DNA from 4 places in the Kitasatospora sp. NPDC001309 genome. Region 4 is predicted to be linked to each of the others. Evidence: riboswitches for the same ligand, from Rfam matches in the RefSeq annotation. Region 4 holds a riboswitch; each other region holds the start of a gene.
The links. Region 4 has a riboswitch for cobalamin ahead of ACFY2K_RS02470 (ribonucleoside-diphosphate reductase subunit alpha). Riboswitches for the same ligand answer to the same signal wherever they lie in the genome.
Positions count from the first base shown of each region.

Region 1 (7,035 bases), on a different contig from region 4:
CGCCGAAGGCGAAGGCGTCCAGGTCGCGGGCCGAGGAGGCCAGCACCATGACGCCGATCAGGGCGACCGCGGCCAGGAAGACGGCGGTGGGCCACCGTACGCCGGCGACCGAGCCCAGCGTCCACTCCATGACACCGCGCGCCGCGTCGCGGTCCCCGAGGACCAGCACGACGAACGAGGTGTACGCCCCGCACAGTTGGCCCACCGCGATGCCGGCGAGCACCGTCCGGGCGGTCGGCAGCGACCGGGTGCGCGCGCCGGCCAGCACCAGGACGACGACGGCGGTGAGCAGGGCGCCGGCGAAGGCCGCCGTCGCCACCGCGCCGGTGCCCACGGCGCCGGTCACGCCGACGCCGAGGACGATCACGGTCACCGCGCCGGCGGCGGCTCCGTCCGAGATCCCGAGCAGGAAGGGATCGGCCAGGTCGTTGCCGGTCAGGGTCTGCAGCACCGCGCCGCAGACCGCGAGTCCGGCGCCGGTGGCGGCCGCTCCCAGGACCCGGGGCAGCCGCAGCTGCCAGACGATCCGGTCGTCCAGCAGGGTGACCTGCGGGTCGGCGAGTCCGAGTCGGCGCGCCACGACCTCGATCACGGTCGGGAGCGGCTCGTGGTGTGAGCCGACGGCCAGGCCGAGGAGCACGGTGGCCAGCAGCAGGGCCGCACCGACGGCCAGGGCCGCCGTCGCGCGGCCCGGACCGGCGGGCCGCGCGACGGGGTGGGGTGCCGTGGTCATGAAGCCGGGCGCAGCGCGCTCAGCCCCGCCGAGACCCGGGCGGCCCCGTCGGCGAGCCGCACGCCGGGAGTCGACTCCGAGAACGGCACCACCACGAAGGCCTTGCGCCGCACGGCGCCGAGCTTGCTCAGCACCGGGTCGTGCTCCAGGTAGTCGATCTTGGACTGGGCGGTGTCCCAGCCGGCGTCCGCGAGCACGATGGCGTCCGGGTCGGCCGCGACGACCTTCTCCCAGCTCACGTTCTGCCAGCCGCCGGGCAGGTCCGCGAAGACGTTGCGGGCGCCCACGGCGTCGAGCACCAGCTGGGGGCCGCCGTGGCCGGCGCCGACGAAGGGCGACTTGGTGTCCGAGTCGTACCACAGGACCTTCAGGTCCTTGCCCGCGGCCGTCGTCGTGAACCCGGCGAGCTGCTGCTCCTGCTGGTGCTGGATCGCGGCGGCCCGCTCCGGTACGCCGAAGACCTGGGCGACGTCGTGCAGTTCGCCCCACGCGGCCTGCCACGTCGTCGGCGGCACCTGGCTCTTGTCCGAGCAGCCGAACGGGGACAGGTACGACGCTACGCCCTGGCCGCGCAGGTCCTCCCGGGTGCCCGCGACCTTGTCGGTGAACGCGCTGGCGTAGGAGGCGTACAGGAAGTCGGGGCGGGCGGTGAGGAGCTTCTCCTTCGTCGGGTACTTCGCGGAGAGCACCGGGACGGAGTCGTAGGCCGCCTTCCACTTCTCCGGGACGGCATCGTCGAGGTAGGCGGTACCGGCCATGCGGGACTCCAGGCCGAGGGCCAGAGCCACCTCGGTGGCCCCCTCGTTGAGCGTCACCAGCCGTTCGGGCGGCGTGCCGACCGTCACGGTGGTCCCGCAGTTCTCCACGCTGACCGGCGCGGCACCTGCGGACGTCCCGCCGGGCGCGGCGGGCACGGGGGCGCCCGTGCAGGCGCCGAGCGTGCCGAGGAACAGGACGGCGGCGACCGCCCGGCCGACACGTATCGGACCTGTGGGACGTATGGGATGTACGGAGCAAATGGATCGGAACGGACGCGGCTGACCGCTGGGCACGTGTTCTCCAAAACCCTCGTGGAACATGTCGTGCCGTGGCCGGTCTCCTGGCTTCCGCATCGACGTGCCGCGGCCGACCTTCCCGGGCGGCTCCTTCGAGCCCGCCCAGTGGCCCTGACCGCTGGGCGAGCCGGTCAGCGAGGGCCGCGGAACTCCGCGGCAACAGTGGCGAGGGCCGCACCGGACTCAGACCGGTTTCCCGAACACCACGGCGATCGCACGGTATCAGGCGTGGTCAGGGCGGCGGAGTCCGGCTCAGGGTGACGGCCCGACAGCGACGGCCCGCCGCGCGGGGGGCGCGGCGGGCCGGGTTCCTCGGAGCGGGCGGTCGTCAGCCGTGCGTCACGCACTTGTTGGTGCTGTTGGACCACAGGCCCTGGAGGTCGAAGGTGCCGGTGCTCAGGGTGACGTAGGCGTCGAGGTTCTCGCACTCGTCGCCGATCTCACCGCCGCCGCCGTTCCAGCCGATGCTGGGCCAGAAGTCGGTGACCGTCTCCGCGTACTCGTGGGTCTCGGTGGACTCGATGCCGGAGAGCAGCCGCCCGTCGGTGAAGGTGGTGCAGGCGCCCGCCCCGTTGTCCGGGATGTACGGCAGGTTGGTGTAGGCCAGGGTGCCGTAGGAGCTGCTGGTCTTGTCGTGCCAGGCGCAGAAGCCGGAGTTGGGGAAGCCGTCCGGGTGGGTGCCGGTGGGGGAGACCACCACGTACTGGGCGTTGAGGTTGGGCGCCTGGGTGGTGTTGCCGAAGTGGGCGGCGGCCTTGCCCGCCTCGGCGGCGATCTGGGCGGCGGTGGCGTTGGCCGGGGTGGCGGCGGCGTTGTCGAACCAGACGCCGGCCAGCGGGGAGGACGCCGGGTGCTGGACGTGGGTGCCCTTGGTGCCGCAGGTGGTGGTGCCCCTGGCGACGCCCTCGCAGTACTGGCTGAGGATGGTGCCCCAGGTGTCCTGGCTGCCGTAGAGGCCCTTGAACATGTTCTGCATGTCGGGGGCGACCCCGGCTGGGTCGGAGGACCACTGCGAGCCCCAGAACACCAGGTACACCTTGGGAGTGGGGGAGACCACGCCCTGGGTCGCGGCGGAGCGGACCGACAGGGTGTTGCCGGAGGTCGCGGTCGGGCTCTTGGCGGTGGTGCCGGGGTGGAGCGGCTTGGCCCCGAAGTGGGCGGCGGCCGGGGCGGGTTGGGCCTCGGCGCCGGCGGCCAGGGCGGTGGTGCCGAAGGCGGCCAGGGCCAGCGCCGTGAGGGTGTGGGCGGCGGCCTTGAGGGGGGTGCGCATGTGTCTGCTCCCGGGTGTGAGGGTGTGGGAGGTTCGTCCGTACAGGCCTGCGGACCGGCCGGCCCGCGGGTTGAGCCCGGACACCACATCAACTCGGCCGTCCGTCCGTCCAGATGGTGGACGCGGGGCGGGGAACCCTTTGCCGTGCTCATACCAAGGCCTTGTCGCGCCGCCAGGGGCGGGGTGGGGGCGGGAGCGGGACCGGCGGCGACGGTGGGGGCGGTGCGACCGTAGGTCGGTACACGTCGAAGTCCCGGACCGGATTACGGTCGGGAACTTCGGCCATTCTCCCGGGATTCACCGGGAGTTCCGCTATTCCAACGTGCGGACGGCCTTCGGTGGTTCAATTCCCGGTGTGTTGGGATGCGAACGCCCGCGTGCACTGGCGTCCGTGGACGCGGAACAGCCCGCCGGCGGGGCCGGCGGGCTGTGGCGATCGAGTCCGGGTCAGCTAGGGCCTGTCCGGCGGATCTTGCCAGGCGCGCGACGCCGGGCATCCCGCCTGGACGCACGCCCGAATCGCCCAAGTACGTCCAGTACGAGGCCGACTCGGGCGCACGCCCAGCCGGGCGCCCAACGCCGCGCGCTGATCTGCCAAGATCCGCCGGACAGGCCCTAGGCCGAGGTCAGCGCGGCTTCTTGAAACCCAGGGTCGTGGCGTCCTTCTTGGTGTAGATGGTGCCGTCCGTGTCCTTGCTGAAGTCGCCGACCTTGGCGGCCGTGGGCGGGGTGTAGCGCTTGGGCAGCTGGATGTTCTTGGCCATGGTTCTCTCCTCTGCATCGAGGCCGAAGCCTGTGGATGGCGTGACTCCATTGGGACCGCTGGCCGCCGGGAGTGTCCAGTCGCATCGTCAGATCCGGCCAATGACGGGGAAATTCACGTTTCCGCAGGTGGATCGCGGACGGAACGTCTTTCGGCCGGATCGGCCGGAACAGTAGTTGGGACACAGAAGTGAACTGTGGCAACAGGAGTGTCCATGCCAAACGCTTTCTTGACGACGTTCGAATGTGATGGAACGACAATCATCCTGCTTCTTTCGGTGGGTGAATGGCGTGATCCATGGGGGAAGTGGACCTTGCCCGGTTGTGTCGCCTTCCCCCGGTGGTGCACGGTTCCGGAGAACCGGCGGCACCCACGCCGCCGTGACACCTGGGGGTGGGCTCGTGCAGTCGCTCAACGACCACCTGGTGGTCCTTCCGGACTCCCCGGACGGCGCCCGGGTCCATCGCCGACTCGGCGACACGGCACCACGGTCCGTCGCCCACGCGTCCGGACGGCCCTGGCTGGCCGGGTCGTGGTCGCCGGAGGACCTGGTGGTGTCCGAGGCCGGCCCCGTCCGGGTCGCGGTCCACGGGCTGAGCCCGGTCGGGCAGGACCGCCTCGACGCCCTCACCCGCACGGTGCGCGAACTGTCCGACCTGGACGCGCTCGCCCGCAGCCTCCCCGGCAACACCCATGTGATCGCCTCGGCCCACGGCTGGGTGCGCTTCCAGGGCACCGTCACCGGCACCAGGGCGGTGTACACCGCCCTCGTGGACGGCGTGCCGATCGCCGCGGACCGGGCCGACGTGCTCGCCGGGCTCACCGGCGCCGAACCGGACGAGGACCTGATCGCCGCGAGCGTGACGTACGGCATGCTCTTCGCCCCGCTGGGCGAACGCAGTTGGTGGCGCGGCGTCCGGCAGGTCGCCCCCGACTCCTGCCTGCTGCTGCCCACCGCCGGCCCCGCCCGGGACGTCCGCTGGTGGCAGCCCCCGGAGCCCGACCTCCCGCTGGACCCCGGGGCCGCCGGAGTGCGCGAGCGGCTGCGCGAGGCGGTCGCCCTGCGCCGGCCCGACGGGCGGCTGTCGGCCGACCTCTCCGGCGGCATGGACTCCACCTCGCTGTGCTTCCTCGCCGCCGAACACCACCCCGACCTGCTGACCTTCTGCTGGACCGGCGGCAGCGCCATCAACGACGACCCGGTGTACGCCGCCCACGCCGCCCGCCTGCTGCCGGGCGCCCAGCACCTGAGCGTGCCGGACACCGACGCCCCGCCGGTGTTCTCCCCGCCGTACTGGGCGGTCGACACCGAGGCCCCGCGCGCCGCGACCCGCGGCATGAACGCCATCCGGTACGGGATCCGCCACCTCGTCGACCACGGCGCCACCCGGCACCTGGCCGGCCACGGCGCCGACGAACTGTTCACCGGCGGGGCCGCCTACCTGCGCACGCTCTTCCGCCACCGGCCGGTGACCGCCTGGCGCCAGCTCGGCGCCCACCGCGCCCTGAACAGCTGGCCGCTGCTGCCCAGCCTCGCCGGGCTGCTGCGCGGCGGAGACCTCGGCACCTGGTGGCGGCAGTGCGCCGACGACCTGGCCCGCACCGCCCCGCCGTCCCGGGGGCCCGCCCTCGGCTGGGGGGAGCGGCTCCCGGCCACACCCTGGGCCACCGGCGACGCGGTGCGCACCACCCAGCGGGTCTTCCACGAGGTCGCCGACCGGATCGTCCCGCTGGCCCGGGACCGGGGACAGCACGAGGCCCTCACCGCGCTGCGCAGCGCCGGCCCGGTGCTGCGCCTGGTCTGCCGCGAGTACACCGCCTCCGGGCTCCCGCTGGAACTGCCGTACCTGGACGACCGGGTGGTCGAGGCCGTGCTGGCCGTCCGGCCCCACGAGCGGTACAGCCCCTGGCAGTTCAAGCCCGTGCTGGCGACCGCGATGCGCGGGCTGGTGCCCGGGACGATCCTCGACCGGACCACCAAGGGCGACTGCGAGGAGCCCGTCGACCGCGCCCTCCAGGAACACGTCCCCGACCTGCTCGACCTGTTCGAGGACTCCCGGCTGGCGCACCTGGGCCTGATCGACCCGGACCGGCTCCGGACCACCCTGATCACACCCCCGCGCACCGAGGACGTCTGGTCCGCCCAACTGGAGGCCACGATCGGCGCCGAGCTGTGGTTGCGGGAGATCGCCGCCCGGCCCGGCGCGTTCGCCGCCCGCCCCGGCGCGCCCGCCGCATCGACCGAGCGGACCCTCAGCGGCACCGGCCGCCCCGGCCGCGCACCCCACCCCGAGGAGAATCCGTGACCAGCCCGCCCTACGCCCTCCGGGCCCGCACCCGGCTGCCCCTGCACCGGCGCCTGCTGCCGCTGGCCGCCGTGGCCGTCGCCCGGCCGCTGTCCACGCTGCGGCCCGACCGCCTCCAGGCCGTCCTCGGCGTCCTCAGTACCGGCGCCCGCCCGGGCACCGCCGCCCAGGCCTCCGAGGCCCGGGCCGCCGTCGTCGCCGTCAGCCTGCGCTGCGCCGTGCACAACTGCCTCCAACGCTCCATCGCCACCGCCCTGCTCTGCCGGTTCAGGGGCGCCTGGCCCACCTGGCAGGCCGGCGTGCGCACCACGCCCTTCGCCGCCCACGCCTGGGTCGAGGCGGAGGGCCGGGTCATCGACGAGCCCTACCCCGACGGCTACTTCCGGCCGCTGGTCACCGTCGCCCCCAAGCAGCCGGCGCGCACGGCCTGACGGCCCGACCCGCCCGCCGTCCCGGCCCGCACCGGCCCCGACCCGCCCGCCACCCCGACGCATCCGGAGAAGGCCCCGACCATGACGCTCCGCCTGACCGACCACACCGTGTCCACCGACACCGACGACGGCGCCGTGCTGCTCAGCCGGCGCACCGGGCACTACTGGCAGCTCAACCAGACCGGCGCCTACGCGCTCCAACGGCTGCTGGACGGCAGCACCCTGGACCAGGTCGCCGAGGAGTTCGCCGACCACTTCGCCATCGCGCCGACCCAGGCGCGCCAGGACCTGACCGCCATGACCGAACGGCTGCGCACCTCCGGCCTCGTCGAGACCGGCTGACCGAGCACCCGACGCCCCACGAAGGGAGACGTGCGTACGATGCTCCGCCAGCTGTGGACCCTCACCAGGGGCCGGCGACGCGCCCTGGGCGCCGCCCTGCTGCTCACCCTGACCGCCGCCGGAGTCGGCGTCGCG
Region 1 covers NZ_JBIAXC010000047.1:2,099-9,133, forward strand. The annotation lists gene ACFY2K_RS34455 (FecCD family ABC transporter permease) at 1-733, opposite strand, end outside; gene ACFY2K_RS34460 (ABC transporter substrate-binding protein) at 730-1,647, opposite strand; cobalamin riboswitch at 1,805-2,011, opposite strand; gene ACFY2K_RS34465 (hypothetical protein) at 2,117-3,058, opposite strand; gene ACFY2K_RS34470 (hypothetical protein) at 3,685-3,822, opposite strand; gene ACFY2K_RS34475 (asparagine synthase-related protein) at 4,223-6,127, shown strand; gene ACFY2K_RS34480 (lasso peptide biosynthesis B2 protein) at 6,124-6,558, shown strand; gene ACFY2K_RS34485 (lasso peptide biosynthesis PqqD family chaperone) at 6,640-6,900, shown strand; gene ACFY2K_RS34490 (ABC transporter ATP-binding protein) at 6,940-7,035, shown strand, end outside.
Region 1: linked by a shared signal. The riboswitch ahead of ACFY2K_RS34460 (ABC transporter substrate-binding protein) and the one ahead of ACFY2K_RS02470 (ribonucleoside-diphosphate reductase subunit alpha) in region 4 are both predicted to bind cobalamin.

Region 2 (7,035 bases), on a different contig from region 4:
CGGGCCGGGCGGGCACGGCGGGCCGGGCGGACCGCGGTGAAGGTGTCGGTCATCGGTGAAATCCTCCTGGAGTCAGGCTCGTTCAGCGCACGGCCGTGGGCGTGGCCGTGTCCCTGGCCGTGTCCGTGGCCGGGCAGGCGAGGGTAGGGGCGCCGGGGCGTGCACCGGCGGCGGACAGCGTGGCCAGCGGGGTGCCCGCGAGGCCGAGGACGGCCTGTGCCGTGGCCCGGGCGCCGTTGCCCGCGTTGAAACCGCTCGCGTCGTAGGCGACGGCGCCGCGGACCGCCTGGTCGGCGGAGCAGTCCTGCTGGAACTTGACCAGCCGGCTCCAGCCCTTGAACCCGGCGGCCAGGCGCCCGCCGGAGAACAGCGCCTGGGTGGCCAGGCCGGTGGTGTTGGCGTTGGAGGCGGTCGCCCCGGCGGCCGCGAACCCGCCGTCGCCGTTCTGGTGGGCGGTGAGCCAGCCGAGTCCCGTGTTCGCCTTGGCGGCGCGACCGGTGGCGGCGAGGGCCTGGACGGCGAGCGCGGTGGCGTCGGGGTCGCTGGTGCAGGCGGCCTGGCCGAAGGAGACCGGGAAGCCGCCGTCCGCGCACTGGCTGTTCGCCAGGAAGTCGACGGCCGCCGCCGGGGCGTCACCGGGCGTGCGGTGCAGGGCGATCAGGGCGAGGGACTGGCCGAAGGCGTTGCTGTAGTCGCCCCACTGGGAGCGGTCGGAGAAGCGGCCTCCGGCGGTCTGCAGCGAGCGCAGCCGGGCCGGCAGGTCGACGCCGCCGAAGGCCGTCGGGTCCCCGCCGCGGACCTCGACGGCGAGCAGCAGCTTGGCGGTCGCGCCCGCATAGGCCTCGGTGGTGCCATCGCCGAGGTAGCCGCTGATGACCTCGGGCTTCGCCAGCCAGGCGGTGGCCTTCGCGGCGGCGTCGTCGGAGCTGCGCGAGGCCGCGAAGGCCAGCACGGCGTCGATGGTCAGGCCCTGGTCGGGGTAGGCGGTCCCGTTGAAGACGGACTCGAAGTGGTCGCCGCCGACGAGCTGGCGGGCCAGCCAGCCGCCCGCGGCGGCGTCGGGGCGGAACGTCCCGGACGAGGTCGGGGCGGCGGGCGCGGCACTCGCGGCGGTGGCCGCCGGGAGCGCGGCGGCAAGGGCGAGGGCGGGTATCGCGAGCAGACCGAGGGTGCGGCGGAGCGCGGGCATGGAGACCTTTCCGGGCCCGCACACAGGGGCCCGGAGGGCCTCGGCGACGCACCGGGCAGCCCTCTGAGCTCCGGCCCGCAGACCACGACGGGAGGAGTGGACGACACACCTCCGCCGACGGGTACTCGGGCTCGCCACCGACGCGGAGTCGGAGGCCTACCGTTGCGGGTCAGCGCCGGACTCGAACCGGACTTCCCCCGAGGGCGGAGTCACAACTTGACGGCCCATCATGGCGATACGGAAAAGATCCGGTCAAGGGTTCGAGCGCGACACCACGGCGCCCGGCAGGCGTGAGGAGTGGCCCACGCGGCGCGCAGCGCCACCACGCGCAGCGGAGCGGCCGGCGGCCGGCGGACCGGTCAGGTGCCCGGGTGGGCGGCCGCCCAGCCGTGTTCGAGCAGCGCGAAGGCCTCGTCGGCGGCTCGGCGCGGGTCGGCGTGCCGCAGGACGAGGCTGCGGGCCTCCAGGGCGAAGCGGGCCAGGGCGGCGCAGCTGACGTCGTCCTCGGGCGCGCCCACCGCCTCGGCGACGGCCCTGGCCAGGGCCGCTTCGTGGCGCGTCCACATGCGCTGGGCGTAGTCGCACAGTGCGGGGGTCTCCTGCACCAGGCGCGTGAAGTCGGCGAACCGCGGGTCGGTGGCGTGGACGGCGAGCTGGGTCTGCTTCCGCAGCATGTGCTCGCGGAGGGCCCGGGGGATCGACGTGCCGGGGGCGCGGTCGCGCACGGCAGCGACGAGTTCTGCCTCCAGTTCGTCGTCCTGGTCGAAGACCAGGGCTTCCTTGCCGGAGAAGTGTTTGAACAGGGTGGTCACCGAGACGTCGGCGTGGTCGGCGACGTCCTTGACGCCGACCTGGTCGTAGCCGCGTTCGAGGAAGAGTTCGAGTGCGGCGTCGGCCAGGGACTGGCGGGTCTGGGCCTTCTTGCGCTCGCGGCGCCCGGTCGGTTCGGTCACCCGCCCACCGTACCGCGAAGTGCATTCGCTGCAAAAGTGTAGTCATTGCACTTATTGAGCGAGTGTGGTTTCTTGGTGATGCGCCGGGCCACCCGGCGACCGACCCACCTCCCGAGGGGCACTTCCATGCACTCTGCCCGTGATCCCCGCATCGCCATCGTCGGCGCCGGCCTCGGCGGCCTCACCTGCGCCCGAGTCCTCCAGCAGCACGGCCGCTCCGTCACCGTCCTCGAACGCGAGGCATCCGCCGCTTCCCGCCCGCAGGGCGGCTCCCTCGACATGCATCCCGGCACCGGGCAGGCCGCGCTCGGTGCGGCGGGGCTCCTCGACCGGTTCCACGCCCTCGCCCGCCCCGAAGGAGACGAGTGGCGCGTGCTCGACTTCGCCACCGCCACCCTCCTGGCACAGCAGGGGCCCTCCGCCGACGGCGGCCGACCGGAGATCGACCGAGGCCAGCTGCGCGGTCTGCTCCTGGACTCGCTCACCGAGGGCACGGTGCGGTGGGACCGTGCCGTCACCGGCGTCACCCCGCTGGCGGACGGCACCTGCCGGCTGCACTACGGCGACGGCACCGCCGAGGACTTCGACCTGGTGGTCGGTGCCGACGGCGCCTGGTCCCGGGTGCGCCCGGCCCTGTCACCCGCCGTACCCGCCTACACCGGCGTCACCTTCGTCGAGGCCGGATTCGACGACTGCGACACCCGCCATCCCGACCTCGCCCGGCTGGTCGGCAACGGATCGATGCTGGCGAAGGGCGCCGGACGGTCCTTGGTCGCCCAGCGCAACAGCAACGGCCACATCCGCGCCTACATCGCGCTCCGCGCGCCCGAGGACTGGCACGAGGCCGCCGGTGTCGACCTCGGCGACCAACGGGCCGTGCAGGAACATCTGTTGACGCTGTTCGACGACTGGGACGAGAGCCTGCGCTACCTCCTGCGCAACAGCGACCGCGGGTTCGTCCACCGGTCCCTGTTCGTCCTGCCCGCCGCGCACACCTGGGAGCACGTCCCCGGCGTCACACTGCTCGGCGACGCCGCGCACCTGATGCCACCCGTCGGGCTGGGCGCCAACCTCGCCATGCTCGACGGCGCCGACCTCGCCCACGCCCTCGCCGCCGAATCCGGCGTCGACGACGCCGTCCGCGCCTACGAGAACGTCATGCTGCCGCGCTCGATCGAGGCCGCGACGGGCAGCGCGCAGGGGCTCGACCACCTCGTCCCCGCGACGGCCTCCTGAAGCACCGTACGGTGGGGCGGCCGGGCGGCGCCGACTACGACGACGCTCCGCCCGTGGCCAGCGCGGTTCGCGCCAGACCGCGCAGCCAGGCGTGGGCCTGGTCGGTGTCGTAGCGCTGATGCCACGACAAGTACACCTTCGCCGAGGGTAGTTCGAGCGGGAGGGGGAGCACGACCAGGCCGAGGTCGGCGACCGCGGACCGGGTGGTGGCCTCGGGAACGGTGATCACGAGATCGGAGCCGCGCGCGAACCCCACCGCGGCCGCCTCCGTGGGCGCGGTCGCCACCACGCGGCGGGTGAGGCCGAGCCCGGCGAGGGCGTCGTCGAGGGCGTTGCCGAGGTTTCCGCGTCGCGAGACGGTGACGTGCTCGGCGGCGGCGTACCGCTCCGCGGTGACGGTCCCGCCACGGGTGAGGGGGTGCCCCCGCCTCACCACGACGACGAGACGGGACTCGCCCACGTTCTCGGCGCGGACGTCCGGTGCGCTCGGCCGGTTGGCGTTCGCCTCCAGGTCGACCTCGCCGCGCCGCAACTCCGGGGTGTCGACGCTCGATTCCGCGACGAAGCGCAAGCGCACGCCCGGCGCCTCTTCGCGCACGGCCGCGAGCAGTGCGGGGCCGCTCAGGGCGACCAGGGAGTCGTGCCAGCGGAGCGTGAAGGTGCGCTCCAGCGTTGCCAGATCGAGTTCACGGCTCGGTGCCAGCACGCCCTGAACCTGGTGCAACAGCTCGTGCACCTGAGCCCGCACCGCGATCGCGTACGGCGTCGGGGTCATCGTGCGGCCGGTGCGCACCAGGATCTGGTCCCCGGTCGTGCGCCGGATCCGGCCCAGACTCCGGCTCATCGCGGGGGCGGTGACATGCAGGCGCGCCGCCGCCCCGGCCACACTGCCCTCCTCCAGCAGCGCGTCGAGCGCGGCGAGCAGGTTCAGATCCAATTGCATGCGAGTCACTCTAGACGTGCTTGACATGCATTTGAAGTCAATCACCGGGCTGTCTACCGTTGAGGCGAAAGCGCAGGAAGCAAAGCGCAGTTCGGCCCTCGACCGGCCCTCGACCGGCTGTCGCGCGGCTCTCGACCGGCCTCGACACCCCTCCTCAGACAGGAGTACCACCATGTCCGAAACGCCTCGGACCACCGACGTCGCCTCCTCGGACGCCGACCTGCTCACCCGCACCGCGAACGCCGTCCGCGAGGCGGGTTCGGCGCTGCGCGAGCGCTTCGGCGAGGTGGTCCACCACCGGACCCGCGAAGAGCTGATGCACGCGCTCGCCGCCAACGACGACACGGCCCTCGCCATCCTGCGCCCCCGGCTCACCCACCTGCGCCCGGACGCCCGCTGGGTGGAGGACGAGCTGGACGGCGGGGCGCTGCCGCCCGGCGAGTGGTGGGTCGTGGATCCGGCCGAAGGCAACGTCAACCACCTGCACGCCCTGCCGGAGTGGGCGGTGACCGCCACCCTCGTCCGCGACAACCGGCCGGTGCTCACCGTGGTCCACCTGCCGTTGACCGGCGAGACCTACACCGCGCTCACCGGCGCGGGAGCCCACCTCGACGGACGGCCGCTCCACGTCTCCCCCACCGCGGACCTCGGCCTGGGCATCGTGGCCACCAGCCAGGCCCGGCCGGACGAGGACGAGACGGTCGTACGGCGCGTCGGCTCCTCGATCACCGCGATGCTCTTCGACGCGCTCGTCGTCCGCACCGCCGTGCCCGCGACCCTGCACCTGGCGAACGTGGCCGCCGGCCGCATCGACGCCTTCTGGCAGTTCGCCGGCGCCCGCGCAGACCTGCTGCCCGGGGCACTGCTCGTCACCGAGGCCGGTGGACGGATCTCCGACGCCGAGGGCCGCCCCTGGACCCCGCAGAGCGGGAGCTTCCTGGCCGCCGCGCCCGGCATCCACGCCGAGGCCGTCGCCACGCTCTCCCGCTGACCCGCACCACTACCGCACACACGGAAGGACCACATCATCATGACCACGATCGCCGTTCTCGGAACCGGCCGCGTCGGCGGCAACCTCGCCGCCGCCCTCACCCGGGCCGGGCACCAGGTGGCCGTAGCAGACCGCACGCCGGGCGCCGCCGCCGAAGCCGCCCGGACAGCCGGGATCGTCATCAACGCCACCCCGGGCGCCGGCTCGCTGGACCGGCTCATCGCCCTGCGCGAGGAACTGCGCGGCACGATCCTCGTCGACGTCTCCAACGCCACCACCGACGGGCCGGACGGACTGCCCGCCGACCTGCTCTACCCCGGATCGAGCCTCGCCGAGCAACTCCAGGAAGCACTCCCCGAAACGCGCGTCGTCAAGACCCTCAACACCATGCTCTTCCCGGTGATGACCGCGCCGGCCACACTCACCCGGCCCCCGACCGCGTTCCTCTCCGGCGAGGACCCGCAGGCCAAGCAGACCGTCGGCGACCTGCTCACCGACCTCGGCTGGCGGAAGGAATGGATCACCGACCTCGGCGGAATCCGGACCGCCCGCGCCACCGAGGCCGCGATCCTCTTCGTCCCGCACGTCATCCGCTCCAGCGGATTCACACCCTTCGCGATCTCGATCGCCCGCTGACGTCGCTTCTCCGGTCACCCGCGCGATATCCCGTTTCGAAGTATCGCCATACTGACGCCATGCACAACACCTCCCACCCAGTGGTCCGACAGGCGCCGTTTCCGTTCCCCGACGGGCGGTTTCCGCCCGATCTCGGCGCCGTGGTCCAACGGACCGTCGGGGAAGGACGCCTGCCGGCGCTCGTGGTCGTCCACGACAGCGACGGCGACTGGCTGATCGGGGACAGTGTCAACGATCCGAACCTCCCGGACGCCAGCGGGCTGTACTGCCTCGCCTGCCTGGTGGAGGGGGATGCCTCCATCTCCGAGACCGCGACCCTGCCGCCCGGCTTCGCGGCCTACCGGAACGGGCCCGGCCTGCCCTGGACGATCGAACCGTTCCGCTACGGGGACGGCGAAGGCTGAACGTCGGGCTCACAGCTGGAACTCAGCCGTGGAACCGCAGAGGTTCTGGATGTCAGGGGCATCCGGTTGGATGAGCACGTGGCTGTCCATGACGTAGCTCGCCAACTCCCCTCCATCGCTGACCTGCGGAACCTGTGCCGCTCACTGGCGATGCTCGACGCGATCTTGAGCCCGGACTGGGAGGGCCGGTACCACTCCTTCAACGCCGGCTGGGCCGACGGCGAGGAGATGTCGTCGATGCGCAACGGGTCGGGCGACGAGTACTCCATCGTGTTCTCGGCGGCCGGGGCCTATATCCGCGGTTTCGACCACGAAGCGCCGATGAGCCCCTACCGCAACGATGGTGAGCCCTGGCCGGGAGTGGTCGACGAGGTCCCGGAGGTCTTCAAGCCGTTCGTCGAGGAGCCGGCGTTCACCGACGAGGACGACGTCCCCGTCGTGACGGCCTGCCTGTGGCGGGAGGCAACGGATGACCGGTGGCGGCACGGCGTGATCGACTTTCCCTCCGGGTGTTCCGACCCCGACGGGGCAGCGGGTCTGTTCGAGCTCCTGGTCGACCGTTCGCCGGAGGCGTTCCAACGCTTCGCCGAGGACTACTACGAGGTTCCCGTGGACCTGGACGCGGTGCGCGACGTGTATGCCCTGCGACCGCTGAGCCAGAAGCTCGTGTCATCGCTGAACGG
Region 2 covers NZ_JBIAXC010000014.1:93,804-100,838, forward strand. The annotation lists gene ACFY2K_RS16895 (flagellar hook-length control protein FliK) at 1-53, opposite strand, end outside; gene ACFY2K_RS16900 (peptidase) at 83-1,189, opposite strand; cobalamin riboswitch at 1,288-1,436, opposite strand; gene ACFY2K_RS16905 (TetR/AcrR family transcriptional regulator) at 1,549-2,142, opposite strand; gene ACFY2K_RS16910 (FAD-dependent oxidoreductase) at 2,269-3,378, shown strand; gene ACFY2K_RS16915 (LysR family transcriptional regulator) at 3,413-4,321, opposite strand; gene ACFY2K_RS16920 (inositol monophosphatase family protein) at 4,494-5,312, shown strand; gene ACFY2K_RS16925 (NADPH-dependent F420 reductase) at 5,352-5,948, shown strand; gene ACFY2K_RS16930 (hypothetical protein) at 6,008-6,352, shown strand; gene ACFY2K_RS16935 (hypothetical protein) at 6,431-7,035, shown strand, end outside.
Region 2: linked by a shared signal. The riboswitch ahead of ACFY2K_RS16900 (peptidase) and the one ahead of ACFY2K_RS02470 (ribonucleoside-diphosphate reductase subunit alpha) in region 4 are both predicted to bind cobalamin.

Region 3 (7,035 bases), on a different contig from region 4:
GGACGACGGCGGCGCCCGCGGCCTCCAGGTCGGCGACCTCGTCGCGCAGGGCGAGGGCCACCTGCCGGGCGGTGTCGGCGAGCGGCTGGTCGTCGCGGACGAAGGACCAGGCGAGCATGGTGACCGGGCCGGTGAGCATGCCCTTGACCGGGCGGTCGGTCAGGTCCTGGGCGTAGCGGAACCAGTCGACGGTCATCGGCTGCGGGCGGGAGATGTCCCCGGCCAGGACCGGCGGCCGGACGTAGCGGGTGCCGTAGGACTGCACCCAGCCGTGCCGGGTGGCCAGGTAGCCGGTGAGCTGCTCGGCGAAGTACTGGACCATGTCGTTGCGCTCGGGCTCGCCGTGCACCAGGACGTCCAGGCCGGCCTTCTCCTGGTAGGCGACCACCTCGCGGACCTCCGCCTCCATCCGCTCCCGGTACGCGGCGGCGTCGATCCGCCCGGCGGTCAGGTCGGCCCGGGCGACGCGCAGTTCGGTGGTCTGCGGGAAGGAGCCGATGGTGGTGGTCGGCAGCAGCGGCAGTGCGAGCCGGGCCCGCTGGGCCGCGGCCCGTACGGGGTAGGGCTGGGCGCGCCGGGCGTCGCCCGGGGTGACGGCCGCGGTGCGGGCGCGTACGGCCGGGTCGCGGGTGATCGGCGAGGTGGCGCGGGAGGCCAGGTCGGCGCGGTTGGCGGCGAGTTCGGCGGTGATCGCGCCGGTGCCCTCGCGCAGGGCGCGGGCCAGCAGCGCGGTCTCGGTGGCCTTCTGCTTGGCGAAGGCGAGCCAGCGGGCGATCTGCGGGTCGATGTCGCGTTCGAGGGTGGCGTCGATCGGCACGTGCAGCAGCGAGCAGGAGGGCGCGACGTCGACCCGGTCGGCGAGCCCGAGCAGGGTGGCCAGGGTGGCCAGCGAGGCGCCCAGGTCGTTGATCCAGATGTTGCGGCCGTCGATCACCCCGGCGACCAGGCGCTTGCCGGGCAGCCCGCCGACGGCGGCGAGGTCCGCCAGGTTGGCGGCGGCCGGTCCGGTGAAGTCCAGCGCCAGGCCCTCCACCGGGGCCTTGGCCAGCACCGCCAGGGCGTCGCCGAGGCGGTCGAAGTAGCTCGCCACCAGCAGCTTGGGGCGCTCGGTCGGCGCGCCCAGCTCGCGGTAGGCCCGGGCGGCGGAGTTCAGCTCGACCGGGGTCCGGTCCTGGACCAGCGCGGGCTCGTCCAGCTGCACCCACTCCGCGCCGGCGGCCCGGAGCGCCGCGAGCAGTTCCGCGTAGACGGGCAGCAGCCGGTCCAGCAGGGTGATCGGCTGGAAGTCGGGGGCCACCCCCGGCGCCGGCTTGGCGAGCAGCAGGTAGCTGACCGGCCCGACCAGCACCGGACGGGCGCCGTGCCCGAGCGCGAGCGCCTCCTTGAGCTCGGCGACGGCCTTGGCCGGGTTCGCGGCGAAGGCGGTGTCCGGCCCCAGCTCCGGGACGAGGTAGTGGTAGTTGGTGTCGAACCACTTGGTCATCTCCAGCGGAGCGACGTCCTGGTTGCCGCGCGCCATGGCGAAGTAGCCGTCCAGCGGGTCGGCGTCGACCGCCGCCCGGTGCCGCGGCGGGATCGCGCCGACCGCCACGGTGGTGTCCAGGACGTGGTCGTAGAGCGAGAAGTCGCCGGTCGGGACCTCCTCGATGCCGGAGTCGGCGAGCTGCTGCCAGTTCCCCCGGCGCAGGTCGGCGGCGGTGGCCAGCAGCACCTCGGCGGTGACGGCGCCCTTCCAGTACCCCTCGATCGCCTTCTTCAACTCCCGGCCCCGCCCCTGGCGGGGGTAGCCGTGGGCGGTGGCGAGGGTCGCCGCGGCTGCGGACTTCGTGGTCAAGGGACTCTCCTTCGCGAGTCTGGTTCCTCAAGTGCCCGGCGACGGGGACGAGGACGCGAAGGGACGACGGACCGGACGGGCCCCCGCACACGGGTACGGCTCCGCCAGGTGTGGTCGCCGACCCGCCCTCGAGGTCACCGGATGGCCGGGCGCGAACGGTCGCACCCGGGCAGTGGCAGGTCTTCGGACTCGCGGGCCCGCCCGTCCTCCTCAAGGACCGGCACCTACTGGCCGTCGCTTCCCAGACCCGAACCGGGCCCAGTGCGTATGACGGCGGTCGTTCCCACTCACCGCTGCGGGGCAGTCCCGGACTGGCCAGTTGAAAGGCGTCACCGGGTTCCCTCTTACGACACCCCGCCTGGCGGACGGGGCGAACCAGCTGCACCCGCCACCCTACGGGCAGCCCGCCGCTTTCCGGCCGGAGAACCGCACAACCGTCCACATGATGAGACGACGTCAGCCTCCGACGACCTCGGCCTGCGACCGGGGTCAGCCTCCGGCCGCTGCGACGGCCCGGGTCAGCCGACCGCCACCCCGACCAGGCAGGTGTCGTCGTCGGTGTCGGCACCGCTGTACTGCAACAGGTGGTCCAGGTGCCCCTCGAGGCCGTCCCCACCCTCGGCGGCCAGCCGGTGCGCCCGCTCGGCGAGGGTCGTCAGGTTGCTCAGCGACGCCTGGAGGGACTCGTCGCGGCGCTCGATCAGCCCGTCGGTGTACATCACCAGGGTGTCCCCGGGCCGGAGCACGATCTCCTCCTCCTGGTAGTCCGCCTGGTCGACGGCGCCGAGCAGGATCCCGCCGAGCTGCGGGAGGGTCCGCGCCCGGCCCTCGCGCAGCAGGACCGGTGGCGGGTGGCCAGCGCGGGCCCAGCGCAGCCGCCGGGTGGCGGGTTCGTAGAGCCCGCAGACGGCGGTGGCGGTCACGTTGTCCGTGAGGTGGTGGGTCACGCTGTTCAGCCAGTTGAGCAGTTGGCCCGGTCCGGCACCGGTGGCGGCCAGGCCGCGCAGGGCGTTGCGCAACGCGACCATGCCGGTGGCTGCCTCGATGCCGTGCCCGGCGACGTCGCCGACGCAGATCAGGACGTCGCCGGTGGGCAGCACGAGGGCGTCGTACCAGTCGCCGCCGACCAGGTGGTCCTTCTCGGCGGGGCGGTAGCGCACCGCCACGTGCAGGTCGTGAAGGTCCAGCGGCCCCCGGGCGGGCGGCATGATGGCGTGCTGGAGCTGGAGGGCGAGGCGGCTGCGCTCGGCGGCCTGCTGCTCGCTCTGGGCGAGCTGGTCGCGGGTGGCGGCCAGGGCGACCTCGGTCCAGTGCTGGGCGGAGATGTCCTGGTAGGCGCCGCGGACCACGCGCAGTCCGCTGTCCGGGTCGTGCACCGGTTCCGCCACCACCCGGATGTGCCGGGTGACCCCGTCGGCGCGCTGGAGGCGGAAGGCGGTGGAGGCGGGCCGCCGGTGGTGCAGCAGCGTCCGCAGGAAGCGGCCGATGGTCTGCCGGTCGTCCGGGTGGGCGTGCTCGGCGAGCTGGTCGAGGGCGATCGGCCGGTCGGTCGGCGCGAGCCCGTGCAGCTCGAACAGGGTTTCGTTCCAGTCGATCCGACGGGTCGCCAGGTTCTCCTCGAAGCCGCCGATGCGGCCGAGGCGTTGGGCGTGCTGGAGCAGTCGGGCGACCCGCGGGGTACCGTCGTCGAGCCGCCAGACGACCACCAGGTGGGTGCCGTGCCGGCTGATGCCCACCTGGGCCCGGGCGGTCAGCGGCACCCCGTCGACCAGGGCGGCCAGCCGCATGTCCTGGGTACGGAAGGGCTCGCCGGTGGCGAAGACGTGCTCGACCATCTCGGCCAGACCGCCCGGTGCGGCCGCCAGCGGGTAGGCCTCCAGCAGTCGGCGACCCACGATGGCCACCGTCGGCCGGCCGGCGAAGTCCGCGAAGGACGGGTTGACGTGCCGGATCACGAACCGGGGCGGGAGTCCGTCGTGGTCCGGGGCGAGCCGCAGGACCAGGCAGGGGTCGAACAGTCCGTCGGCCAGCTGCCGCAGTTCGTCGAACTGGGCGTCCGCGGGATCGGTGGCGGAGAACTCCCGTCCGTCCCAGGACTCCAGGGTGGCGGCGGCCACCTCGGCGAGCGCCTCGAACTGCCGTTGCAGGGGCTGGGAGCGCTCGGGGAGTTCCTCGTTCCAGCAGAGCTCCAGCACGCCGATCAGCCGGCCGCCGACCCCGGCCGGCACGGCCAGCCGACCGCCGCGGACGTCGTGCTGGCCGATCGAGGGCAGCGAGGCGTCGGCGAGCACGGGGTAGGCGACGGTGCCTCGTTCGTCCAGCGCCCGGCGGGCCGGCGTGGGCACGCCCGGGGGTACGTGGCGCCAGCGGCGGGCCTCCTCCGGCTGGAACCCGGCGCTGCCCGCGAGGGAGAGCGAGAGGTCGGGATGGGCGGCCCAGACGGCCACCGCGGCCACGCCGAGCGGCCGCAGGGCGTGCTCCAGCATGGAGCGGGCCGCGCTCTCGGCGTCGCCGCCCGCGACAGTGTCGGCCTCGATGCTGCGCAGCCGGCGGGCGACCGGGTCCGTGGTACGGACGGCCGTACCGGCGACGAAGTCGCGGGCGAGTGCGGAGATCCGGTCGGCCGCGACCTGGTTGACCAGGTCGGCGGCCAGCGCCAGGGTGGTCACCCCGGCCTGCTCGGCGAGGCCCTCCAGCTGGCGGGCGGCCTCGGTGGGGCCGCAGCGCAGCCGTTCCACCAGGACGCCGACGGCCAGCTCGACCACGGCGCGGCCCGCCGAGTCGGCCTGGGCCTGGTCGAGTTCCCGGCGCAGCCACTCCACCGTGCTGGCGAGCCGGCCCATGGCGGTCGCCGTCGGGTCCGGGTCCGGGTCCGGGTCCGGGTCCGGGTCCGGGCCGCCCGGGGCTGCCGGGCGGGCCGTCGGTTCCGGACCGTACGACGGGGACGCCTCGCCGGGCGGGGCTGCGTCGCCGACCGGCTGCGGACCGGCCGGGGTGCGCTGGGCGCCGACCCTGGGCAGGACGGTGGCCGGGTCCGCCGCCCGAGCGCGATCGGCTGCGGGCTGCTCCGGTGGGTGCTGCACGGTGGTGGGCTCCTGGGTCGTGGACGGCGGCTCCGGACGGCGGCTACCGGGTGAGGTGGTGGGTGATCCGGTTGATCACCTCGTCCGCGTCCACCGGCTTGGTGATGTAGTCGCTCGCCCCTGCGGCCAGGCTCTTCTCCCGGTCGCCGAGCATCGCCTTGGCGGTCACGGCGATGATCGGCAGCCCCTCGTGCTCGGGCATCGCGCGGATCGCCGCGGTGGCCGTGTACCCGTCCATCTCGGGCATCATCACGTCCATCAGGATGACGTCGATGCCGGGGTGGGCGGTCAGCGACTCCAGGGCGGCGCGCCCGTTCTCGGCCTGGAGGACCCGCATCCCGTGCAGTTCCAGGATGCTGGTGATCGCGTACAGGTTGCGGTCGTCGTCGTCGACCACCAGCGCCGTACGCCCGGCGAGGGCCGGCCCGGTGGCGGGGCTCCAGGCCTGGACCCGGTCCCCGTCGCGGACCGACGGGAGCGCGCCGCCGGGGTGGTCGGCGCTCATGTGGAGGGCGATCCGCTCGCGCAGTTCGTCGAGGCTGGCGAGCAGTTCCAGCGGTCGCCCGCCTGGGCGGGTGACCGCGTCCGGGTGCTGGACGGCGACGCTCCGGTTGTTGTGCGCCAGCACCGGCACGGTGTGCAGCGCCGGGTCGCCCTCCATCTCGGACAGCAGGGTCGCTGCCGTGCCGTCCGGTAGGTCCAGTTCCAGGACGACGCAGTGGCAGGGGGCGGTGGCCAGCGCGGTGGCGGCTTCCTGGGCACCGACGGCGGTGATGATCTCGACCTCCCGGTGCCCGGCGGAGTAGCGGGCGAGGTCGGCGACGGCGTTCTCCGCCACCAGGGTCAGCAGCCCGCTGGGCCGCCCCTCGACCACCAGGAGCCGACGCGGCCGGCCCGCGGACGAGCGGTCGGCCGGTTCGTGGGCCTGGTCCGCGGCGGGCCGTGCGCAGACGCCGTCGTTCGGCTCCACGGCCGCCGTCGGGGCCTCGGGGACGGCGACCTCCGCGTGGACCACGGGCAGGTAGAGGGTGAAGACGCTGCCCCGGCCCAGGCTGCTCTCGACGGTGATCGCGCCGCCGAGCAGGTAGGCGATCTCCCGGCTGATGGACAGTCCGAGGCCGGTTCCGCCGTACTTGCGGCTGGTGGTGCCGTCGGCCTGCTGGAAGGCCCCGAACACGGTCTCCAGGTGCTGGGGCGCGATGCCGATCCCCGAGTCGGTGACCCGGAAGGCGAGCACCGGCACGCCGCGCCGTACGCCGTCGGGGAGTTCGGCCGCGGTGGCGGGCTCGATCCGCAGCTCGACCCGGCCGTGCTCGGTGAACTTGACGGCGTTGGACAGCAGGTTGCGCAGCACCTGCCGCAAGCGGTAGTCGTCGGTGCGCAGTTCGCCGGGGACCCCGTTGGCGGTGCGGACCGCGAAGGCGAGGTTCTTCTGCCCGGTCATCGGGCGGAAGGTGGCCTCGACGTAGTCCAACAGGGTCTGCAGCGGTACCGCGTCGACGCTGAGGTCCATCTTCCCGGCCTCGACCTTGGACAGGTCGAGGATGTCGTTGATCAGCTGGAGCAGGTCGGAGCCGGCCGAGTGGATGATGCCGGCGTACTCGACCTGCTTGGCGCTCAGGTTGCGGGTGGGGTTCTGCGCCAGCAACTGGGCGAGGATCAGCAGGCTGTTGAGCGGGGTCCGCAGTTCGTGGCTCATGTTGGCGAGGAACTCGGACTTGTACTTCGAGGCGAGGGTCAGCTGGTGGGCACGCTCCTCCAGCTCCTGGCGGGCCTGCTCGATCTCCAGGTTCTTGGTCTCGATGTCCCGGTTCTGGGCGGCCAGCAGCTCCGCCTTGTCCTCCAGTTCGGCGTTGGAGAACTGGAGCTCCTCCTGCCGGGCCTGCAACTCGGCCGACCGGGCCTGGAGTTCGGCGGTGAGCCGCTGGGACTCGCCGAGCAGCTCGTCCGTCCGGGCGTTGGCGATGATGGTGTTCACGTTGACGCCGATGGTCTCCATCAGCTGGTCCAGGAAGTCCCGGTGGACCTGGGTGAACGGCAGTACGGAGGCCAGCTCGATGACGCCGAGGACCTGCCCCTCGACCACGATCGGCAGCACGATGAGCGACAGCGACTCGG
Region 3 covers NZ_JBIAXC010000026.1:52,308-59,342, reverse strand. The annotation lists gene metE (5-methyltetrahydropteroyltriglutamate--homocysteine S-methyltransferase) at 1-1,834, opposite strand, end outside; cobalamin riboswitch at 2,012-2,181, opposite strand; gene ACFY2K_RS24780 (SpoIIE family protein phosphatase) at 2,353-4,917, opposite strand; gene ACFY2K_RS24775 (HAMP domain-containing protein) at 4,961-7,035, opposite strand, start outside.
Region 3: linked by a shared signal. The riboswitch ahead of metE (5-methyltetrahydropteroyltriglutamate--homocysteine S-methyltransferase) and the one ahead of ACFY2K_RS02470 (ribonucleoside-diphosphate reductase subunit alpha) in region 4 are both predicted to bind cobalamin.

Region 4 (7,035 bases):
ATCTCGTCGTCGAAGAGGTCGGGCTCCTCCTCGCGGACGGTGTCGACCACGGAGAACGCGAAGTCCATGTGCATGGACTCGTCGCGGAACACCCAGTTGGTGCCGGTGGCCAGGCCGTGCAGCAGACCGCGCGACCGGAACCAGTACACATACGCGAAGGCGCCGTAGAAGAACAGGCCCTCGACGCAGGCCGCGAAGCAGATCAGGTTCAGGAGGAACGCGCGGCGGTCCTCCTTGGTCTGCAGCGAGTCGATGTGGTCGACCGCGTTCATGTACTTGAAGCAGAACTGGGCCTTCTGGTGGATGGAGGGGATGTTCTCCACCGCGGCGAAGGCCGCGTTGCGGTCCTCCGGGTCCGGAAGGTAGGTGTCCAGCAGCGTCAGGTAGAACTGGACGTGCACGGCCTCCTCGAACAGCTGGCGCGACAGGTACAGCCGCGCCTCCGGGGAGTTGATGTGCTTGTAGAGGCTCAGCACCACGTTGTTCGCGACGATCGAGTCACCGGTCGCGAAGAACGCCACCAGGCGGCCGATCATGTGGCGCTCGCCCTCGCTCAGCTTCGCCAGGTCGGCGACGTCCGAGTGCAGGTCCACCTCCTCGACGGTCCAGGTGTTCTTGATCGCGTCGCGGTACCGGTCGTAGAACGACGGGTAGCGCATCGGGCGCAGGGTCAGCTCGAAGCCGGGGTCGAGCAGCATCTTCTGGCGATCGTCGGACATTACTGGCAGGCCTCGCAGGACTCGGGGTTCTCCAGGGAGCAGGCCAGTGCGGCCTCTTCCTCGGGGGTGAGGGTCGGGGTGTTCACCGGCACCGGCGTACCAGCGGCGGTGCGGGCGGCACCCGAGGCGGCCTGGGCGATCCGGGTCGCGGGGCGCGAGCGCAGGTAGTAGGTGGTCTTGAGACCGACCTTCCACGCGTAGGCGTACATCGAGCTGAGCTTGCCGATGGTCGGCGCCGCCATGAAGAGGTTCAGCGACTGGCTCTGGTCCAGGTACGGCATACGGGCCGCGGCCAGGTCGATCAGCGCGCGCTGCGGCAGCTCCCACGCGGTGCGGTACAGCGACCGGACCTGCTCCGGCAGCCAACCGAGCTCCTGGACGGAGCCGTTGGCGTCGCGCAGGGCGTCGCGGGTCTGCTGGTCCCAGACGCCGAGCTCCTTGAGCTCGCGCACCAGGTACGGGTTGACCTGGAGGAACTCGCCCGAGAGCGTCTCGCGCTTGAACAGGTTGGACACCTGCGGCTCGATGCACTCGTAGACGCCGGCGATGGAGGCGATGGTCGCGGTCGGGGCGATCGCGAGCAGCAGCGAGTTGCGCAGGCCGGTCTCGGCGATGCGGGCGCGCAGCGTCGTCCAGCGGTCGGTCCACTCCGGGGCGGCGCTCGGGAAGTGGTCGATGTGCAGCTCGCCGCGGGCGGCGCGGGTTTCGCCGTAGGCCTCGTGGCGGCCGAGCTGCTCGGCCAGATCGGCGGAGCGCTCGTAGGCGGTGAGCATGATGCGCTCGGCGATCAGCGTGGACAGCCGGGCGGCCTCGGCGGAGTCGAAGTCGATCCGCAGCTTGAAGAAGACGTCCTGGAGGCCCATCACGCCGAGGCCGACCGGCCGCCAGCGGGAGTTGGAGGTGCCGGCCTCGGTGGTCGGGTAGAAGTTGATGTCCACCACGCGGTCGAGGAAGGTCACGGCGGTGCGGACGGTGGCGTCGAGGCGCTCCCAGTCCATGGCGCCGAGCAGGTCCTCGACGGACGCGCCCTCGGCCACGTGCGCGCCGAGGTTGACCGAGCCCAGGTTGCAGACGGCGGTCTCGGAGTCGTCCGTGACCTCCAGGATCTCGGTGCACAGGTTGGAGGAGTGCACCGTGCGGCCGGGCAGCGCGGTCTGGTTGGCGGCGCGGTTGGAGGCGTCCTTGAAGGTCATCCAGCCGTTGCCGGTCTGCGCGAGGGTGCGCATCATGCGGGCGTAGAGGGTCTGCGCCGGGATGGTGCGGACGGCCTTGCCGGCCAGCTCGGCCTTGAGGTAGGCCTCGTCGAAGTCGGCGCCCCACAGGTCGACCAGCTCGGGGACGTCGGCGGGGGAGAACAGCGACCAGTCGGCGTTGGCGTTCACGCGGCGCATGAACTCGTCCGGGATCCAGTGGGCCAGGTTGAGGTTGTGCGTGCGGCGCGCCTCCTCACCGGTGTTGTCGCGGAGCTCCAGGAACTCCTCGATGTCGGCGTGCCAGGTCTCCAGGTAGACGCAGGCCGCGCCCTTGCGGCGGCCGCCCTGGTTGACGGCGGCGACCGAGGAGTCGAGGGTGCGCAGGAACGGGACGATGCCGTTGGACTTGCCGTTGGTGCCGCGGATCAGGCTGCCGCGCGAGCGGATGCGCGAGTAGGACAGGCCGATGCCGCCGGCGTGCTTGGAGAGGCGGGCGATCTGCGCGTAGCGGTTGTAGATCGAGTCCAGGTTGTCCAGCGGCGAGTCCAGCAGGTAGCAGCTGGACATCTGCGGGTGCCGGGTGCCGGAGTTGAAGAGCGTCGGCGAGGAGGTCAGGTACTCCAGGCGGCTCATCAGGCCGTACAGCTCGGACACCTCGCGCACCGACTGCTCGGAGTCGCCGACCGCCAGGCCGCAGGCGACGCGGAGCAGGAAGTGCTGCGGGGTCTCGATCACCTTGCGGGTGATCGGGTGGCGCAGCAGGTAGCGGGACTGGACGGTGCGCAGGCCGAAGTACTCGAAGCGGTCGTCGCCCTTGGTGTCGACGAGCGCGTTCAGGGCGTCGGCGTGCTTGGCGACGAAGGCCGCGGTGGTGTCGCCGATCAGGCCCTCGGCGTGGCCGACGGCGATCGAGGCGGAGAAGGAGACCGAGCCCTGGCTGTTCGCCTCGTCGACGATCTCCAGGGCGAGCAGGCGGGCGGCCAGCTTCGAGTACTGGGGGTCCTCGGCGATCATCGACGCGGCGGCGTCCACGGCCAGACCGCGCAGCTCGGCGAAGTCCGAGCCGGCGTGGCGGCCGCGCAGCGCGGCGGCGGCGACATGGCCGGGGTCGACCTCGGTGAGGTCGGCGCTGCGGTCGGTGAGCAGCCGCAGGAGAGCACCGCCGGGGTCGGAGACCGTCGGGTCGGTGAAGGCGGTACCGGAGCCCTGGGCGGGCAGGGTGACTGAGGCAGCGGTGGTCAAGGCGCTCTCTCCTGGCGGCGATCGTGCGGCGGTGATCGGGGTCACCCGGGCCGATCTGGGCAGGGGAGCACGGCGCGAACGCAAAAAGCGTCGCGCGAGGTGTCTCCCCGGCCCGCCCGCGAGGCCCGGAGGGGTGGTGCTGGTGCTTGGCGCGGCCTCTGCGGGAGGGCCGTGGCGCACGCTGTTCGGCAGGTACTCGGACTCGCGGTACGGCTGCTGGAGCCGCCCGCACACCGCTGCGGGGCAGTCCCGGATTCCCACCGGGTTCCCCTGCATCGACAGCAGAAGCGAGCATACATGTAGTGGTGTCTCCTCGATGCGACACCACATGTAGTACGGCGTGGTGTGTTGTCGCGATGACGGGTTGTGCCCGGGCCGGTGGCGGTTCGTGGACGTCCGAGGCCCGGAACCACGCTCCGGACGTGTCGCGGCCGCCCGCCGGACACCCCGGATCCGGGTGCCGGACACCCGGGCCCGGCGCGCCGGGCGTCCTGGTTTCGATACGGAACGGTCACCGGGCCGAGGGACGGTGCGGGTGATGCCCTACGATCTGGGCGCATGAGCGACGGAACTGGTGTACCTGGGCACGGGCCGCAGGGGACGCCTCCCGCCGGGCCGGGGGGCGCACAGAATCAGCAGCCGGTGGGGCCGGGTCCGGTACCGCCGCCGGGCGGTGGTTTCGGCCCGCCGCCGGCCTCGTACGGACCGGTGGCGCCGGCGGCGCAGCCGTTCTCCCAGCCCGTCCCGCCGGTGCCCCAGCCGGCGCCCCAGCCGGTTCAGCCGCCGGCTCCGCAGCCGCAGTGGCAGCAGGCCCCGCAGCAGCCGGGTCCCCCGCAGCAGCCGGTTCCCGCGCAGCAGCCGGTGCCGCCGCAGCGCGTCGAGCCGGACTGGGCGGCGCTGGCGGACCGCAACGAGGCCGACGGCAGGCGCAAGCGCCGGGTGAGGATCATCGGCGGCGCGGTGGCCGTCGTCCTGGTGGGTGGTCTGGCCGCGGGCGGAGTGCTGCTGTTCGGCAAGAAGGACGACCCGGCCAAGCCCGGTGGCGGTGCGGTCGCGTCCGCGTCCGTCTCGGGCAAGCCGACCCCCGGCCCGTCGAACGGCGGCCCGTCGACCCCAGGCCCGTCGAACGGCGGTGCGGCCGCGGGAGGGCAGCCGGACGACCCGTCGAAACCGATCTGGGAGGTCGCCACCGACCCGGCGCCGCAGGACGCGGGGGCGCTGTTCTCCGCGCTGCAGGTGACGGTCAACGGCGTGTCCTGGAACCGGACCGTGGTCGCGCTGGACCAGCCCTGCTGGGACGGCAACTCCACCACCGGCGGGCTCGGCAAGGTCCTCGGCGACCAGGGCTGCCAGAAGGTGCTCCGGGCGACGTACGTCTCCGGCGACAGCGCGGTGACCGTCGGCGTCGCGGTCTTCGACCACAAGATCCAGGCCGAGACGGCGATGAAGAACTACGCCGGGCAGCTCAAGGGCCTGCCCGCGCCGGGCGGCCCGGCGTTCTGCGCCAACCCCGGCTGCACCGGCACGCACAGCAGCCTGGGCCGGTACGCCTACTTCACCGTCGAGGGCTCGGCGAAGGGCGGCAACGCCCCTGACGCCGCCGCGACCGCGGCGTCCGCCGGGTTCGCCGAGCACGTGAAGGGCCAGCTGCTCCAGCGGGCCAAGGCGGCGGGCTCGGCCACGCCGGGTTCGCAGGGCACTCCGGCGGCCGCCGCGACCGGCTGACCCGCGGTGACACCCCGGTCCCGGCGGACCCGTTCGCCGGGACCGGGGGAGTGTGGCAGGCTCTCGTCGGAGTCATTCGTACGCGTGTTCCGGTTGCGTCCGCGGGGGTCGGCGCCGGCGAGAAACCGGAGGAGCGGTCGTGGCCCTGCCCAGAGTCCTGCGCGGTAGGCCGGCCGTGCTGGCCGCGGCCGGCATCGTGGTCGCCGCCGGCAGTCTCGTGCTGCTGGACCGCGACGACCGGACCGACGTCGGACCGCCCGTCCGGGTACCGGTGTCGGTCGGCGCCCCCGGCCGCACCCTGCCGCCGGACGTGGGCCGGGACCTGCTGGCCCGGGACCCGCAGGCCTCGCCGAACGCCCGTGCCGTCCAGCAGTTCCTCGCGGACCTGGAGGCCCAGGCCCGCACCGGGCACAGCGGCGGCACGGTGATCGGCCAGCACGTCGAGGCGCACAACGAGCGCAACAACCCCGAGTACGGCGACTACCGGGGCACCAAGCAGGTCGGTTACTACTACAAGAAGGCCGCCGACATCACCGGCCGCCTGCCCGGCTTCATGGAGACCGACCTCGGCCCCGGCTACGGCCAGAACGCCTGGGGCGTCGGCAACCCGCGCTCCTACTCGGCCGGCCGCTGGCCCACCTGCCGCACCGGCTGGCAGTACACCGACGACGCCGTCGACCTGATGACCGCCGTCTGGTCCGGCCACCCGCGCGCCGACGACGGCACCTACGACGGCTCCGGCGTCCAGCAGAACTGCGACGGCAGCACCACCGAACTCCCGGACAACGGCGGGGCCCCGGCCGGGATCGTCGGCATGTCCTTCCACGAGCCCTACCCCGGGTCCGCCGTCAAGTCCTTCGACCGGGTGCTCTGTTCGAACTCCCCGGCGGCCAAGGACCCGGGCTGGTTCGGCCGGGTCGTGGACGCCGGGGGCGACACCCCCGAGTACCGCGCACTCGTCACCGACCTGTCCTACCTGGCCGACCACCTGGAGTACCTGGCCGCCCACGACGTGCCGGTGCTGCTGCGCCCCTACCACGAGATGAACGTCCAGGACTGCGCCAGCCGGTTCTGGTGGGCGGGCCAGAAGCCGGCCGACTACCAGGCGCTGTGGCGGATCACCTACAAGTACCTGGTGGAGACCAGGGGCCTGCACAACCTGCTGTTCGTCTGGACACCGGTGTCCTGGGACGGCGCCCCGGGCGTGGACCCGTGGGACTACTACCCGGGCTCCCAGTACGTCGACGTGGTCGGGGTGGACGACTACAGCGGCAGCCCCGCGCACCCGATCGGCACCGGCGAGGTCTGGACCAAGCGCTACTACGACGGGCTCGCCGCCTACCACAAGCCGAGGATGCTCGCCGAGTCCTTCGCCGTGCCGGTCAACTCCCGCCAGCCGGACACCCTCGGCCGCACCCCCTGGACGATCTGGACGGTCTGGGGGCAGTCCCTCACCTCCGACAACCTGGCCCCGGACCAGCCGCGCAACTCCGGAGCGGACGTCAACGCCACCTACCACAGCCCGTTGGCGATCACCGGCGGCTCCGGACCGTCCGGCGGGAGCATCGACTGGGGCGGGCTGCACGTCCGCTGATCGGGCCCGGATCCGTTGAACGGGCGGAATTCCGGGTCCGTTGTGCCGTGTGGCATCCTGTGGCGGCGAAGCCCGAGGGCTCGGTGAACGGTCGGGAGAGGACCGAAGGGGCGGGGGTACGGGGATGACACAGGCACGTCCGATACGCGGGGCCGGTGGCCTGGCGGTCGGTTGGGGCGTGGTGCTGCTCGGCTGGGCGGCCTACAACTGCTTCGGGCAGGTCGGCTTCGCGACCTACCTCAAGGGCATCTTCTACTACGGCGGGACCTCGGTGGACGCCGAGACCGGAAGCCTCAACTACGGCCTGCTGTACCTGGCCGCGGGCATCCTGCTGCTGCGCGGGCGCTCCTGGGCGCTCGGCGTGGCGGCGGGCGTGGCACTGGTCGAGGGCTACAACCGGGTGCGCAGCCTGACCGGCGCGCTGCTGGACGAACCGCAGCGGCAGTGGTTCACGGGGACGACCGAGGGCGGACTCAAGCTCGCCACCTTCGCGCTCGGCGTGGTCGTCACCGCGACGCTGATCGTGCTGCTCGCCCGCTCCAAGTGGCGGGAGCAGCCGGAG
Region 4 covers NZ_JBIAXC010000002.1:40,339-47,373, forward strand. The annotation lists gene ACFY2K_RS02465 (ribonucleotide-diphosphate reductase subunit beta) at 1-719, opposite strand, end outside; gene ACFY2K_RS02470 (ribonucleoside-diphosphate reductase subunit alpha) at 719-3,130, opposite strand; cobalamin riboswitch at 3,324-3,456, opposite strand; gene ACFY2K_RS02475 (Fis family transcriptional regulator) at 3,905-4,879, shown strand; gene ACFY2K_RS02480 (glycoside hydrolase family 26 protein) at 5,019-6,473, shown strand; gene ACFY2K_RS02485 (hypothetical protein) at 6,598-7,035, shown strand, end outside.